DNA from 3 places in the Paenibacillus sp. MDV22-iso6 genome. Region 3 is predicted to be linked to each of the others. Evidence: predicted binding sites of a transcription regulator. Region 3 holds the regulator's gene; each other region holds the start of a gene.
What was found. Region 3 encodes LexA, which represses DNA repair genes until DNA is damaged. Its sites were predicted from a motif close to CGAACATATGTTCG; they were not measured.

Region 1 (4,463 bases), on a different contig from region 3:
ATCCAATGTAGGGGAGCCACCAACGACCACTCCGTTCTGGGAAGGATCGACCTTTTCTCAAATCGAGCCTGCCATGGCCTTTCAATTCGGTATTCCAATCTTATTAGTGAGGGAGAAAGGCACTGACGTCAGTAATGGAATTTGGGCCGGAGGAATCACACCTCTCAACATATTTGTTGACTGGGATTCCGACAACCAATCCGTAGACGATTTCTTTAACAGTGTTCAATGGAGAGAAGTTTTTGCTTATTGGGCTGCAGAGGTAAGGGGTAACTATTTGCTTCGCACGGAGCCGTTGTTCAATAATTAATATGAATTAAAAGATTCACTGTTATTGACGATGAAATCTTTGCGTAGATTGCAATGACGTACTCGTTCACCTCATACCTGTGCATGAGGTCACTTTGGATTCGCCCTTTTTTGACCTTATAGATGCCAGTTTATTTAATGTTGCCTCAACCACACGATTTCATGATCCCCGACAGATTACGGAAAAGCAAAAAAGCGACCTAATACGGTCGCTTTTTTCAAAGTTTGGTGGAGGCATGGGGATCGCCTACATAGTTATTGTTAAACCAACGTCCTATTTGACTCGCCATAGACATCGCGCATTTAATGTAGCGAAGAAGTAAATATTATCGTGAATATACCTGTACGACTTCATGTATTTTTTCAGGTTTTAAAGATGTGCAAATTGATTCTTCCGTTTGAAGGGTAAGAACAGCACCGGCAAGTCCCAGCTGGCACGCGCTATGAAGCGATTCATTGTTCATGATTCCATATATGGCACAAGAAGAAAACGCGTCACCAACCCCTGTGGTATCCACAATATCCGTCTGGATAGCAGGTAAATGTCCAGATTCCTCCGAGGAAGAATAATACGCCCCCTGATCGCCAAGCGTAATCATTACTTGTTTAACGCCACGTTCTCTAATTTTTTCACACGCGATCTGGCAATCCTCAATTGAGTCAATTCTCATGTCGGCAAGCACCTCTGCTTCAACTCGGTTGGGGAGCAACAGTTCTACTCCGTCGAGACGAAATGGAAGTTTTTGCGCCTTGGCTGCAGATGTAGGATCTATGTACAAAGGAATATGTTCATCGGCACAACGTTTAATGATATAGCTGATACATTCCTTAGGAATATTCGTATCCATAAAAACGGCTTGCGAGGAAACGATGTAGGACCACTTCTCCTCAAACATGGACGTCGTCATTTTTTCATATATTTGCATATCATCCATCGAGACCACGCTCTCACCGGTTGGATCCAGAAGAGTGATGAAAATCCCAGTCCGCTCAGTTGGCAACACCCAAACTTGACTAACATCAACACCTTGGCTCTTTATTTCATTTAGGATCCAGTCGCCTTCTTTATCGTCTCCAACACAAGTCATAATGGAAGTATTACAATTGAGCCGGCTTAAATTTTCAGCAACGTTGCGTGCTGCGCCGCCGCAGGATTCATTGATTTTTACCGGATTGGATGAAGAATAACTGATCATCTGATTGGATCGCGCTTTCTTGTCTATGTTGGCCCCTCCAATACAAACAACCGACGAGTCTTCCCGTAAAATATAAGCCCGTCCCTTGATTTCACCGCGTCTGGTCAAGCTGGCAATATAATTGGCAACCGTCGGACGGGATAAACCAACCTTAGCGGATAACTCTTGTTGAGATATATAAGGATTCATTTTTATATGGTCTAAAATTTGTTTTTCTTTATCCACGAAGTAACCTCATTTCTTCTTATATTCCTCAATACAACCGCGTGTTTGTCTGTCGTATTCATTATACAACTAAAATTACCTTCAAATGAATTCATGCAGTAGTGCCATGCGAAATTTAGCCATTTGTTATGGATTGTTATGGATCTCTAGCATCATGATTTAATTTTGTGTATTGACACAATAAAATGAAAGCGTATACTAAACATATGTTTTATATATAAACATTTGTTTGTAACTATTAGGAGGTGTACATTGGCTGTTAATTATCTTGTGGACAGACAAGTCAATCTTGCATGAGACATTGGCATTAACATGGAGGAGATATACATGGATTTTGTTTTCTTACTAACTGGCCTTCTTCTTGTTTTTATTATTGGTTTTGCAGTAAGCAACAATCGCAAAAAAATAAAATACAACCGTGTTCTGATCATGTTGGTCATACAGATCCTTTTGGTTTACTCTATGATGAACACGAGTATAGGGATCATTGCGATTACAAAAGTGGGCTTGTTGTTTGAAAAGCTGATGGGGATTGCCAATGCGGGAATACAGTTTGTATTTGGCGGCTTGGCGAATGAAGGTCAAGTCCCGTTTTTCCTTGGCGTGTTAATGCCCCTTGTGTTCATGTCTGTATTGATTGGAATTCTGAATTATATCAAAGTATTGCCTTTCCTCATTAAATATTTAGGTCTGTTTCTAAGCAAAATAACGGGAATGGGCAGACTTGAAAGTTATTTTGCCATATCTACATCTGCACTTGGACAACCGGAAGTATTTTTAACCATTCTCAAACAAATCCCTCATCTGTCCAAAGAAAGATTATATACGATTTGTACATCTGCAATGAGTGCAATAAGCATGGCGATGGTTGGAGCATACGCCAATATGCTGGAGCCCAAGTTTGTTGTAACGGCTGTTGTATTGAATATTTTCAGCGCTCTTATCGTTGCCAATATAATTAATCCATATGATCTGGATGAGGATGAGGACTTAGTTGAAATTGAGGAAAAAGAACGACTACCATTCTTCCGAATGGTTGGGGAAAGCGTAATCGATGGTTTTAAAATCGCCATTATTGTTGGTGCCATGCTGCTCGGATTTATCTCCCTGATGGAGCTGGTCAATGTGATTTTCCAAAGCGCATTACACATTTCATTCGTTACGGTAATTGGTTATATTTTTGCGCCAATCGCCTTCTTAATGGGAGTTCCGTGGACAGAAGCTGTACAAGCAGGCGGAATTATGGCTACCAAACTGATTACGAATGAATTTGTTGCTATGTTGAGCTTTGGTGATATGTCGAACCAATTCTCCTCGAAAACGGTCGCTATTATATCTGTTTATTTAGTTAGTTTCGCAAATTTCGGAACGCTAGGCATCATCTCCGGATCAATCAAATCGATCAGCGACAAGCAAGGAGACCATGTTGCGAAGTTTGCTCTTAAATTGCTGTTAGGTTCAACATTAGCATCTGTTATTTCAGGCACAATGATGGGACTTGTCATGTAAATAAAACGTAGAGGTGAAATATAATGACAACAAGAAAAGTGATTATGGATTGTGATCCAGGACATGATGACGCCATTGCGATTATTTTAGCTGCTGCACAACCGGAATTGGAGATTCTAGCGATTACAACAGTTTCCGGAAATGCAGAAATTGAAAAAACGACTCAAAATGCTTTACAAATTTGTGATTTGATTTCGTTAAATGATGTTGTGGTTTCAAAAGGTGCCAGTGAGCCTTTGGTCCGATTACGTGAAAATGCTCCTGGCATTCATGGGGAGTCAGGCTTGGATGGTCCTAAGTTTCCTGAACCTTCCCGCAGCTGGAGCGAAGAACATGGCGTTGATACCATTATTAGACTTGTAAAAGAGTCGACAGAGCCAGTTACCCTTCTTCCAACAGGACCGTTAACCAATATTGCGTTAGCATTAACAAAAGCACCGGAAATAAAAAGCAATATTGATGAAATTGTACTCATGGGCGGCGGAACTATCGGCAACTGGACACCAACTGCTGAGTTTAATATTTGGGCTGATCCAGAAGCCGCAAAAAAAGTTTTTGATAGCGGTATTCCAACCGTAGTAATGGGACTGGATATTACACATCAAGCCTTGGCGACCAAAGAAGTCATCGACGAAGTAAATAAAATCGATAACCATGTCGCTAAAATAGTGGGCGAACTACTAGTATTTTTTGCATCGACCTATAAAGAAATGTTCGATTTTGATGGGGCACCGGTACACGATGTCTTAACTGTGGCCTATTGTGTGGCACCAGAATTGTTCAAGACTAAAGATGTGAATATTGTCGTGGAAACGAAAGGTGAGTATACCGCGGGAACAACCCTAGTTGATCTGCACGGGGTTACTGGTAGAAAAGTTAATGCTAAGTTTGGTTTAGAACTTGATGTAGACGGTTTTTGGAAACTAATGATTGACGCACTTAAAAAATACTAGAATCTAGTGATAGCACCTTTGGTTTGCTTCGTGCATGTTGATTTACTTTTTTTAAAATTTCCTGGAGCTGTTTTCGATCTCCAAACGTCTTGACCACCTCCGTTTTTATTATTGTTAAGGTTATTATATTAAAAACTGAAAAACCACCAATCAGAACGCTGATTGATGGTTTTTGCTCACTCTAATGGAGGCGAGGGGAGTCGAACCCCTGTACTACCAATTTTAACAAAGATTAATTTAAACCTCTCTATCTCACAAACCCTTATCATAC
Region 2 (4,463 bases), on a different contig from region 3:
CTTGAGGGACAGCAGGCAGTTCACCCTCTACTGCACCCAGAATAAATACGTACTTGATACCCTGAAGACGTGTACGATCCATCGATCCAATCAACACTTGATCAAGCGCTGGAGGAACAAGTCCCAGCTTCAGTTCGGTTAATCCGGTCTCCATTAGCCCGGCAAATAAATCGATATCCAGCCGTTCGGCCCCCATCATATCAACCATCTGATCTAATAGATCAAGGACGGCACCCCACATTTGACGATGCTCTCTCGAACGTTCCGGATCACCCTGAGCCTTGGCTTCTGCAGACATCTGATCCAGCTTCCAAGGAATCTCGGCATCTTCCAGTAATCTGTAAAGCGCCGCACATTGGTCTTTAGCTGTCTTTGCCTTGCTCATTCGTTTCTCAAAAGCACCCAGTGGATCAACAATCACCGTACGGCATTTTTCCATTAAGGACAGCATTTGTTCCCGGCCCCGGCTGCGGACATCCTGATCGTTGTCTTCCAGGGACAGGCTGGGTACATACTTCCATGGCTTGCCATCTGTCCAGCGGTATCCGTGAATTCCGCAAGCTAATATATAATTTTCGAGCTGGTCCATATCTTCACGTGTAATGGAACCGCCCCGTGGAAGCAGCAGATCCGTTTTCACACAGCGAAATACATCCTCATAACGCCAGCGACGGCGAACGATATCGAGTGCTGAACGAATAAATTCCGATAATGGATGATGTAGTTCATTTCTTCTCCGATCCAGAAAGACAGGCACGCCATAATCCCTGAATAGAGGCTCAGCAATGTCGGCATATGTATCCAACTGACGAACGAGCACTGCCATATCTCGATAACGCGCACCTTCATCTTGCGCCAGACGACGCATCTCACGAAGTGCTCCTTCCATCTCAGCCCGGCGGTTCTCAGCGGCGTAAAGTCGGACACCCGCATCACGCCCCTCACTCTTCCAGCGGACTCTACGATCAAAGCCAGCCTCCAAATGCGCCAGTCCAGGACTGCCTTCATATCTTGGCAAAACTTCCGGTTGAAGCACGGTTGTCTCATTAAGAACACCCAGATCCTCAGCCATGCCTTTGAGACGTGCATATGCACTCGCTGTGGGATGGAACAGCTCCAGTTCTCCTGGAAGTGCGCCGTGGTCGTAAGCACGATCCAACGTCAATGCAATTGTGACGGAAGAAGCTTGCAGCATCAGTCTTCCAATGACACTCATTTCCTGCGGGGTAAATCCCTGAAATCCATCGATCCAGATCTGTGCATCTTGCAGCAACGCGCTCTCCGGCAACCGCTCTGTTAGTTCAGTCAACGTGTCTTCATCATCGATATATAGTTCGGTTAATTCTTTTTCATAATCACGGTATATAAGAAGCAAGTCATGCAGCTTGTCTCCCAGAATCGGTGCAGAAGAGGAAGTATTCCATGCGGAAAGTCCTTCTTCCAGTGAAGTAGGGTCAAGTTCATAACGTTTAAACTCACTGTATAAATCATTTAAGTCTCCTATAAATCCCAGCTGACTGCCTGATGCTCCAAACAGCTTCAATTCTTCCTTACGACGCTGGAGCACTTTGTAGAGCAGCATTTTTTTACCTTCAGCTCCAATGGGAATACGTGCAGAACCACCTGCCTCCTGCATTACCCGATAGGCCAATCGGCGAAAACCAAGCACTTCAGCACGCATGGTACCTTTTATAGCACCTGAAGAAACCAGTGACTGTTCGGTTCGAAACGAACTCTGTTCCGGGACCAGCAGAATCAGTGGTTTACCTTGCGGTTCCTTTTGTAGCAGGGATGTGATTTCCCGGGTAATCAGCGTACTCTTGCCGCTGCCTGCCCGGCCAATAACAAAGCGTACGGACATGTTTAATCCTCCAAACCATCACGAACAGATTTTAATTCCCAGTATAACATATCTGACTTGGTTCGGAACATACGTTTGCCACTATCCGGCAATTCCAGAGATCATATGCACGAGCATAGCAAAAAGCCCGCAGCTTATGAAAACTGTGGACTCTTTGCGTAAATGTATGTGCGACTTAAATGGAAATCGCTCGATTAATTCTTTTTGCTGCGCACTTCGAAGATGGCAAATTTCAGGTAATGACCTTCGTCTACGCCCAGAATTTGCGGGTGATCCTTACCGGCTGCTTTCCAGTCGATCAGACGCAGTACTTTGCCTGCATCTTCGGCTGCATCCGCAATGGTTTCCAGGAAGAGATCCGGACGCATGTGATATGAACAGCTTGCCGTTACCAGATACCCGCCCTCATTCACCAGCTTCATTCCTTGCAGATTGATATCCTTATATCCACGGCATGCGCCTTTGACTGCTGATTTCGTTTTGGCAAAGGCTGGCGGATCGAGGATGACCACATCAAATGTTTTACCACTGGCTGCAAGCGCCTTGGACGTATCCACTTTCTGTTCGCCAGCACGTGCACGTACGTTACGCTCATCGAGGCCTTTCACCTGCTCACGCAAGTATTGGAATGCATCCGCAACGACAAATTCAACCCGGTCAGTGAAACCGTTCAGCTCTACGTTGGTACGTGCACTTTCAATCGCATGCTCTGAGATATCAAGACATGTTACTTTTTTGGCTCCATATTTGCAGGCGTTCAATGTGAAGCTGCCTGTGTGGGAGAAACATTCCAGCACAGTAGCCCCATCCCAATAAGGGAACGTCACAACCTTGCCACTTTTATTCACAGGAAGCAACTGCTGCGTACCATCCTGCTCGATCTGTTGGAGCGTAATGCCACTCTTGTAACCCCAACCCTTCATAAGTGGTTCGATGGCTGCACGATTCTCTCGCTGGTCAAAGAAGTACCCTGTCTTCTGGCCTTCTACGATATCCACCTTAATGAGCAATCCATTCTCCGTTACCGTGACATGACGCGGGCACTCCCCGTACAATGGTCCCTTCGTCTGCTCCAAACCTTCCAGTTCACGAATGGATACATCACTGCGTTCATAGATGCCTTCCGGCTGCATTACTTCAATTAGAGCTTGTACAATTGCTTCGCGGCAACGGTCCATACCCAATGTGAGCAATTGAACTACAAGGATGCTGCCAAAACGGTCAACAATCAGTCCTGGCAGGAAATCAGCTTCCCCATAAACGAGACGGTATGCCTCTCCATCCTGGATAAAACGCTCCCGGTGGCGCAAGCAATCGCGGAAACGCGCTGCAAAAAACGCGGTATCCATCTGTTCAAACTCCAAAGGTTGATAGGCCACGACTCTAACTGTGATTTGAGATGCAGGATTATAGTATCCCGTCGCAAGATAGCGACCTTGATGATTCAATACGTTGACCAGATCTCCCGGCTCGGGTTTTCCTTCAACAGAGGCGATTTCATTGTTATATATCCATGGATGTGCATGTTCAAGCCGCTTTTTGCGGCTGCGTTCCAGTGTAACTGATGGCAAGATAGATCCACTTCTTTCATAGTTAGTTGAAAAGATAGGCTTGGTGCAAGAGAGACCGCTGCGGTGATGGATTGGACTTCGATCGCTGTTATCCCCAGATTTTTCTGATTCCCTTCTCGAAAGGGAAAATCCGGGGATAAAGGCGCACGCTTAGCTTCTACAGTTCCAGTTCCAATTCCATCCCCTTCGCTACGTTTGCAGAGTCTCCGTATCTTTTGAATTGTGGTGGTAATTTGGGTGACCGTTAAGGAAACTTATAGGTCTTTCAAATGCTGTTGACTCCAGAATTCCGTTAGCCTGTCATGGTTGTCCTTATTTACTCATAGGATGAGAATAAGGATATGCACGGAAGGAATGATGTTAACTCATGTTCAGAGATGTTGTGCTGCCCCTGTTATATGGGCTTCTTATCTTTTTTGGTGGGATGAAGCTGATGGAAACAGCCTTACAGCGGATGGCCGGGCCCATGCTGGCTGGATGGCTGGGCCGAGCTACCTCTGCTCCCTGGAAAGGCATGGCTTTTAGCGCAGGCGCTACTGCCCTGCTGCAAAGCAGTACCGCCGTCACCGTACTCACTATTGGACTGGCGAACGCCAGATTAATTACCTACGGACGCACACTTGGCATTATTCTTGGAACCAACATCGGAACGTGCCTGACCACCGAGCTGGTCGGACTGCAGATCGGACGGGTTTCCCTGCCTCTGCTTGCCTTGTCACTGACAGGCTGGGCCGTCTTTGTTGTGCTTGGTGAACGAAATCAGTTCGCTCCTGAACGCACGCGTCGGACGCTGTCTACCATGCAATACAGCTTTCTCGCGTCCGCCGGATTTGCCCTCGTCATGACAGGCATTCAAGTGATGCAATCCATTGCCGTGCCCCTGCGTAGTATGGGCGTATTCCAGTGGTTTCTGGATCGCTCAGCCGACAGCTTGTGGTGGGGCTTTCTGGCAGGCGCCTGTCTGACGGCGCTCATTCATAGCAGCGCAGCCGTAATCAGCATGGCGATTACGCTTGCAGCCACAGGCGTAC
Region 3 (4,463 bases):
TAAAAAAAGCTAGGGTAGAATATTATTCTACCTAGCTTTATGTCTATAGGAGCTCAGTCCTTAATTTCTGATAAATAATGCTCATATAACTCATCAATAGAAGAACTAGAAAGTAAGTGAGTGACTGCTTCAATTGATTCTCTCTTCCAATCAAACCAGCGCATTTCTTTTAACTTCATGATTTCTTCTTCTGAGAAACGCTTCTTTACCTCTTTTGCAGGATTTCCACCTACTATCGTGTAAGGGGAGACATCTTTTGTTACAACTGAGCCTGCTGCAACAATCGCACCTTCACCAATGGTAACACCAGGCATAATCATTGTATTCATGCCGATCCAGGCATCGCTTTCTATAATGGTATCTCCTTTGGGTGAGAAGGAATGGCTAATTTGATCAGCGAACGGATAAACAGTGATCCACTCCGCATGATGATTGTTATTTCCTCCCATAAGAATAACGACACCGGCTGCGATACATACATAATTACCAATAATCAATCGATCTATTTGCCATCCAAATTCCTCAATGGGGTTGAATAAGCTTCTCGATTTGTCATCTCCCCATAAATATCTCACGCATCCGTCTTCAAAAGATGAATGGTTATCATAATAACCGGAGTAATAAGAGTAATCGCCGACTTCAATTAATGGATTGGTTACAATATCCTTTAAATACTTAATTTCAGACCAGTGATTAAATTGGTTTATATTCATTTTAGTTTCCTCGCTTCTAAGTTTTATTTCTGAGTAACTTAGAAGCGTGATGCGGTAGCTACATTCTTTAGTTTTTTTAGACGACGAATCATCTGAATCATCCTTCCTTTTGATATGAGGGCCATTGTAGCAATCACTTCTTTTTTTGTCAATCCTATTCTGATAAAGAGATGTCAGTAAGTATCCTCCCTCAAAGTGTATATAATGAAGAAAAAATTCAGGAAGAGTAAATATAGACAGAACACGTGCCCACCATTTGGAAGAATGGATACATCATGTTGGACTAAAACGGGGACTGGAATAAGAATGTAAAGAGGAAGCTGGCATTCGTAGCATAAATTTTTGGCATATTAGTGTTAAGGCTTTTTATGTAGTCAATAAGAAATAGAATGGTTAATTAAATTATGATCAGATCGTTGAAGCGAGAGTGCGTTTTAATTGTTTGCTCTGTTTTTACAGTATCTATATGTTGATAGTTTCATATAATTGCGTTATAATTCATTTATGTTTTTAGAAATTAAATTTTGAACAATTAATTGGAGATGTTAATATGGAACAAGAGAAGCAACTGGTTGCCGAACAGCGGACATTTTTTTATACAGGTCAGACTAAGTCTATTAAGTACCGTATTCGTGCTCTTCAGCAATTAAGACAGGGAATTGAGAAATATCAACAACGTATTCTTGACGCACTTCGTGCGGATCTAAATAAATCTGAAACAGAGGCTTATGGCTCTGAGATTCGGATCGTGTTGGGTGAACTGGATTTTGCATTGGAACATTTGGAGGAATGGGCTACACCAAAACCTGTGCCTACAAATTCTGCTATACCTGATGGAACAAGCTTAATTTATCCTGAACCTTATGGAGTTGCTCTTATTATTGCACCATGGAACTATCCGTTCCAACTGGCTTTCGGGCCTCTAATTGGAGCCATTGCTGCGGGTAACTGTGCCATTATTAAGCCGTCTGAATTAACCCCAGCCGTGTCACGTCTGACTTATGATTTGATTCATGAGATATTTCCTAGTGAGTACCTGGCAGTTATGGAAGGGGAAGTCGAGACGAGTACGGCATTGTTGAAAGAAAAGTTTGATTATATTTTCTTTACAGGCAGTACAGGTGTTGGCCGCATTGTTATGAAGGCAGCTGCTGAGCATTTGACTCCAGTTACGTTAGAACTAGGTGGTAAGAGTCCGGTCATTGTCCACCAGGATGCAGATTTGAAGCTGGCAGCTCAGCGCATTGTGCGCGGTAAATTCCTGAATGCTGGGCAAACCTGTGTCGCTCCAGACTATTTGCTTGTGCACGAGGAAGTACATGACAAATTATTGGAATTGATCGGTGCAGAAATTCAGGATAAATTTGGAGACGATGTGATGAGAAATGCTGATTTCCCGCACATTGTCAACGCACGTAACTTTGATCGTTTATCGGTGTTACTCCAAGATGGCAAAGCAATGATCGGTGGACGTTCTGAACGTAATCAGCTGCTCATTGAACCAACAGTACTGGGCGAAGTGGATTGGAAATCCCCAGTGATGCGAGAAGAGATCTTTGGTCCAGTTCTTCCTGTATTTAAGTATACCGACCTCAATCCCATGCTAGATGAGATTGTTCGCCGTCCAAAACCACTGGCATTATATCTCTTCACTCAGGATGAGGATCTGCAGAATCAGGTTCTGAATCAAGTATCTTTTGGTGGTGGTTGCATTAATGATACATTGTCTCATATGACATCACATTATCTTCCGTTTGGCGGCGTAGGAGAAAGTGGAATGGGTTCCTACCATGGTCAACAGAGTTTTGATGTGTTCTCTCATCATAAAAGCATTCTTAAACGCAGCGAATAATCTACTAACGTAGAACAATATAAGTTGTATAAGAAAAAAGAGGTTGTCCCGTTGAACGGGACAACCTCTTTTTGTATCTTATTGTGAGACTTCTGTACAACTTCAATACATATTAATGAATATCACGGAAAAGGCCAATGACTTTGCCCAGGATGCTAACGTGTTTCAAACGCAACGGTTCAAAAGTCGAATTTTCCGGTTGAAGACGAATATGATCTTTCTCTTTGTAGAACGTTTTTACCGTTGCTTCATCGTCTTCAGTCATGGCTACTACGATATCGCCGTTATCTGCAGTTTGCTGCTGACGTACGATAACATAGTCTCCGTTAACAATGCCTGCTTCAACCATACTGTCTCCCACGACCGAAAGCATAAATACTTTCTGTTCGCCTACATAATGCGTAGGAAGAGGGAAGTAATCTTCGATATTTTCTGTTGCTGTGATCGGAACCCCTGCAGTAACTTTACCCACGACAGGAATGCGAGCAACGCTGTGAGCAAACTGATGTGAATGCTCTGACTCTTCCTGGCTGAGAAGTTCAATGGCTCTTGGTTTGGTTGGGTCACGTCTAATCAGACCTTTCTTCTCCAAACGATCCAGATGTCCATGTACTGTAGAGCTGGAAGCCAACCCAACGGCTTCACCAATTTCGCGTACGGAAGGAGGATACCCCTTCAACCGGACTTCATTGCGTATAAACTCCAGAATAGCCTGTTGCCTGCTGGATATCTTCGACATACCGTATCAACCCCATTTTAGTAACGTTTGGGAAAATTATAACATAGAACCTCCGTTCGTACAAACATAAGTTCTAAATAAAATGCCATAAAATCAATGTTTTTTTGCGAATTAAGATGAAAATTTTCTTTTAGTCTAATCAAATACTGCAAATGACAATTCCAATACAATAGAAGAAAGATAATAGAATGTAGGATGCAACAAAAAAAGCGAACAATTGTTCTAAAAAGTTATTGTACAAAACAAGTGTTCGTGTTATATTGATTTCAACGGATAGGAACAAACGTTTGGGGGTCGATATTTAATGAGATATTCTACTTATCAAAGCATTTACGAACCGGTGCGTTCAGAAGTGGTTGAAACTAACATAAGGAATTTTAAGAAGGTTTTTGCAAAAGGTAATGTCCCAACTTGGGTCTTGAAATTAATAATCGTAAGCTTAATTATACTGGTTGGATGCAGTACAGTACTCACTGTGTTCGCTGGCAATGAGAACGATTTATTGCCTGGAGGGAAGATGGCAGTTTCACAAGGAGATACACTATGGAGTATATCATTGGATCACAAACCTGAAACAATGGATACACGTGTATATATAGAAGCAATCAAGAAAGTGAATCAACTTCATTCAACTTCAATACAGGTGGGACAAGTCTTAATACTGCCTCAATTCACAGATTAAAGCTGCATATCCACACGCGCTAATGCGTGTCAGCTTGACAAGCTGCCCTTAACATGTCAAAGTTAATATGACTTTGTATTTTTGGAGGGGACAAGCTTGGATATAGATAGTCTGGTAGCACGTATTAATGAATTGGCCCGTAAGCAAAAATCCACTGGATTGACAGAGGAAGAGCTCGCTGAACGTGCCAAACTTAGAGAAATCTATTTGAATAACATTCGAAGCAATTTCAGACAACAACTGGATACGATTGAAATTGTAGATGATGAGAACGATCAAGGCCACCAAGGCAAACTCAAACATTAAGGAAACCTAATGATATCATTATGATATTTAGGTTTTTTCCTGTTATCTAGAGGTTGCAAATTATAGGGGGAAATGTTGGTTTGCAGTTATGTAAGCCGATACAAAGAACATCTAAGGGGGATTCTCATGTCGCGTTCGTTCGAGAGAACGGTTCGAAAAAATTCTAAGCAG

Region 1: the regulator LexA is predicted to act here: its motif matches at 1,949-1,962, upstream of AC4PM4_RS27110 (carbohydrate kinase).
Region 2: the regulator LexA is predicted to act here: its motif matches at 1,926-1,939, upstream of addB (helicase-exonuclease AddAB subunit AddB).

Annotation. Positions count from the first base shown of each region.
Region 1 covers NZ_JBZVDZ010000012.1:70,267-74,729, reverse strand. The annotation lists gene AC4PM4_RS27115 (hypothetical protein) at 1-310, shown strand, start outside; gene AC4PM4_RS27110 (carbohydrate kinase) at 636-1,730, opposite strand; gene AC4PM4_RS27105 (NupC/NupG family nucleoside CNT transporter) at 2,058-3,239, shown strand; gene AC4PM4_RS27100 (nucleoside hydrolase) at 3,263-4,192, shown strand.
Region 2 covers NZ_JBZVDZ010000004.1:144,773-149,235, forward strand. The annotation lists gene addB (helicase-exonuclease AddAB subunit AddB) at 1-1,861, opposite strand, end outside; gene AC4PM4_RS12710 (class I SAM-dependent rRNA methyltransferase) at 2,056-3,432, opposite strand; gene AC4PM4_RS12715 (Na/Pi cotransporter family protein) at 3,800-4,463, shown strand, end outside.
Region 3 covers NZ_JBZVDZ010000009.1:181,905-186,367, reverse strand. The annotation lists gene AC4PM4_RS24540 (CatB-related O-acetyltransferase) at 54-713, opposite strand; gene AC4PM4_RS24535 (aldehyde dehydrogenase) at 1,264-2,565, shown strand; gene lexA (transcriptional repressor LexA) at 2,678-3,304, opposite strand; gene AC4PM4_RS24525 (LysM peptidoglycan-binding domain-containing protein) at 3,609-3,986, shown strand; gene AC4PM4_RS24520 (DUF896 domain-containing protein) at 4,083-4,292, shown strand; gene AC4PM4_RS24515 (hypothetical protein) at 4,419-4,463, shown strand, end outside.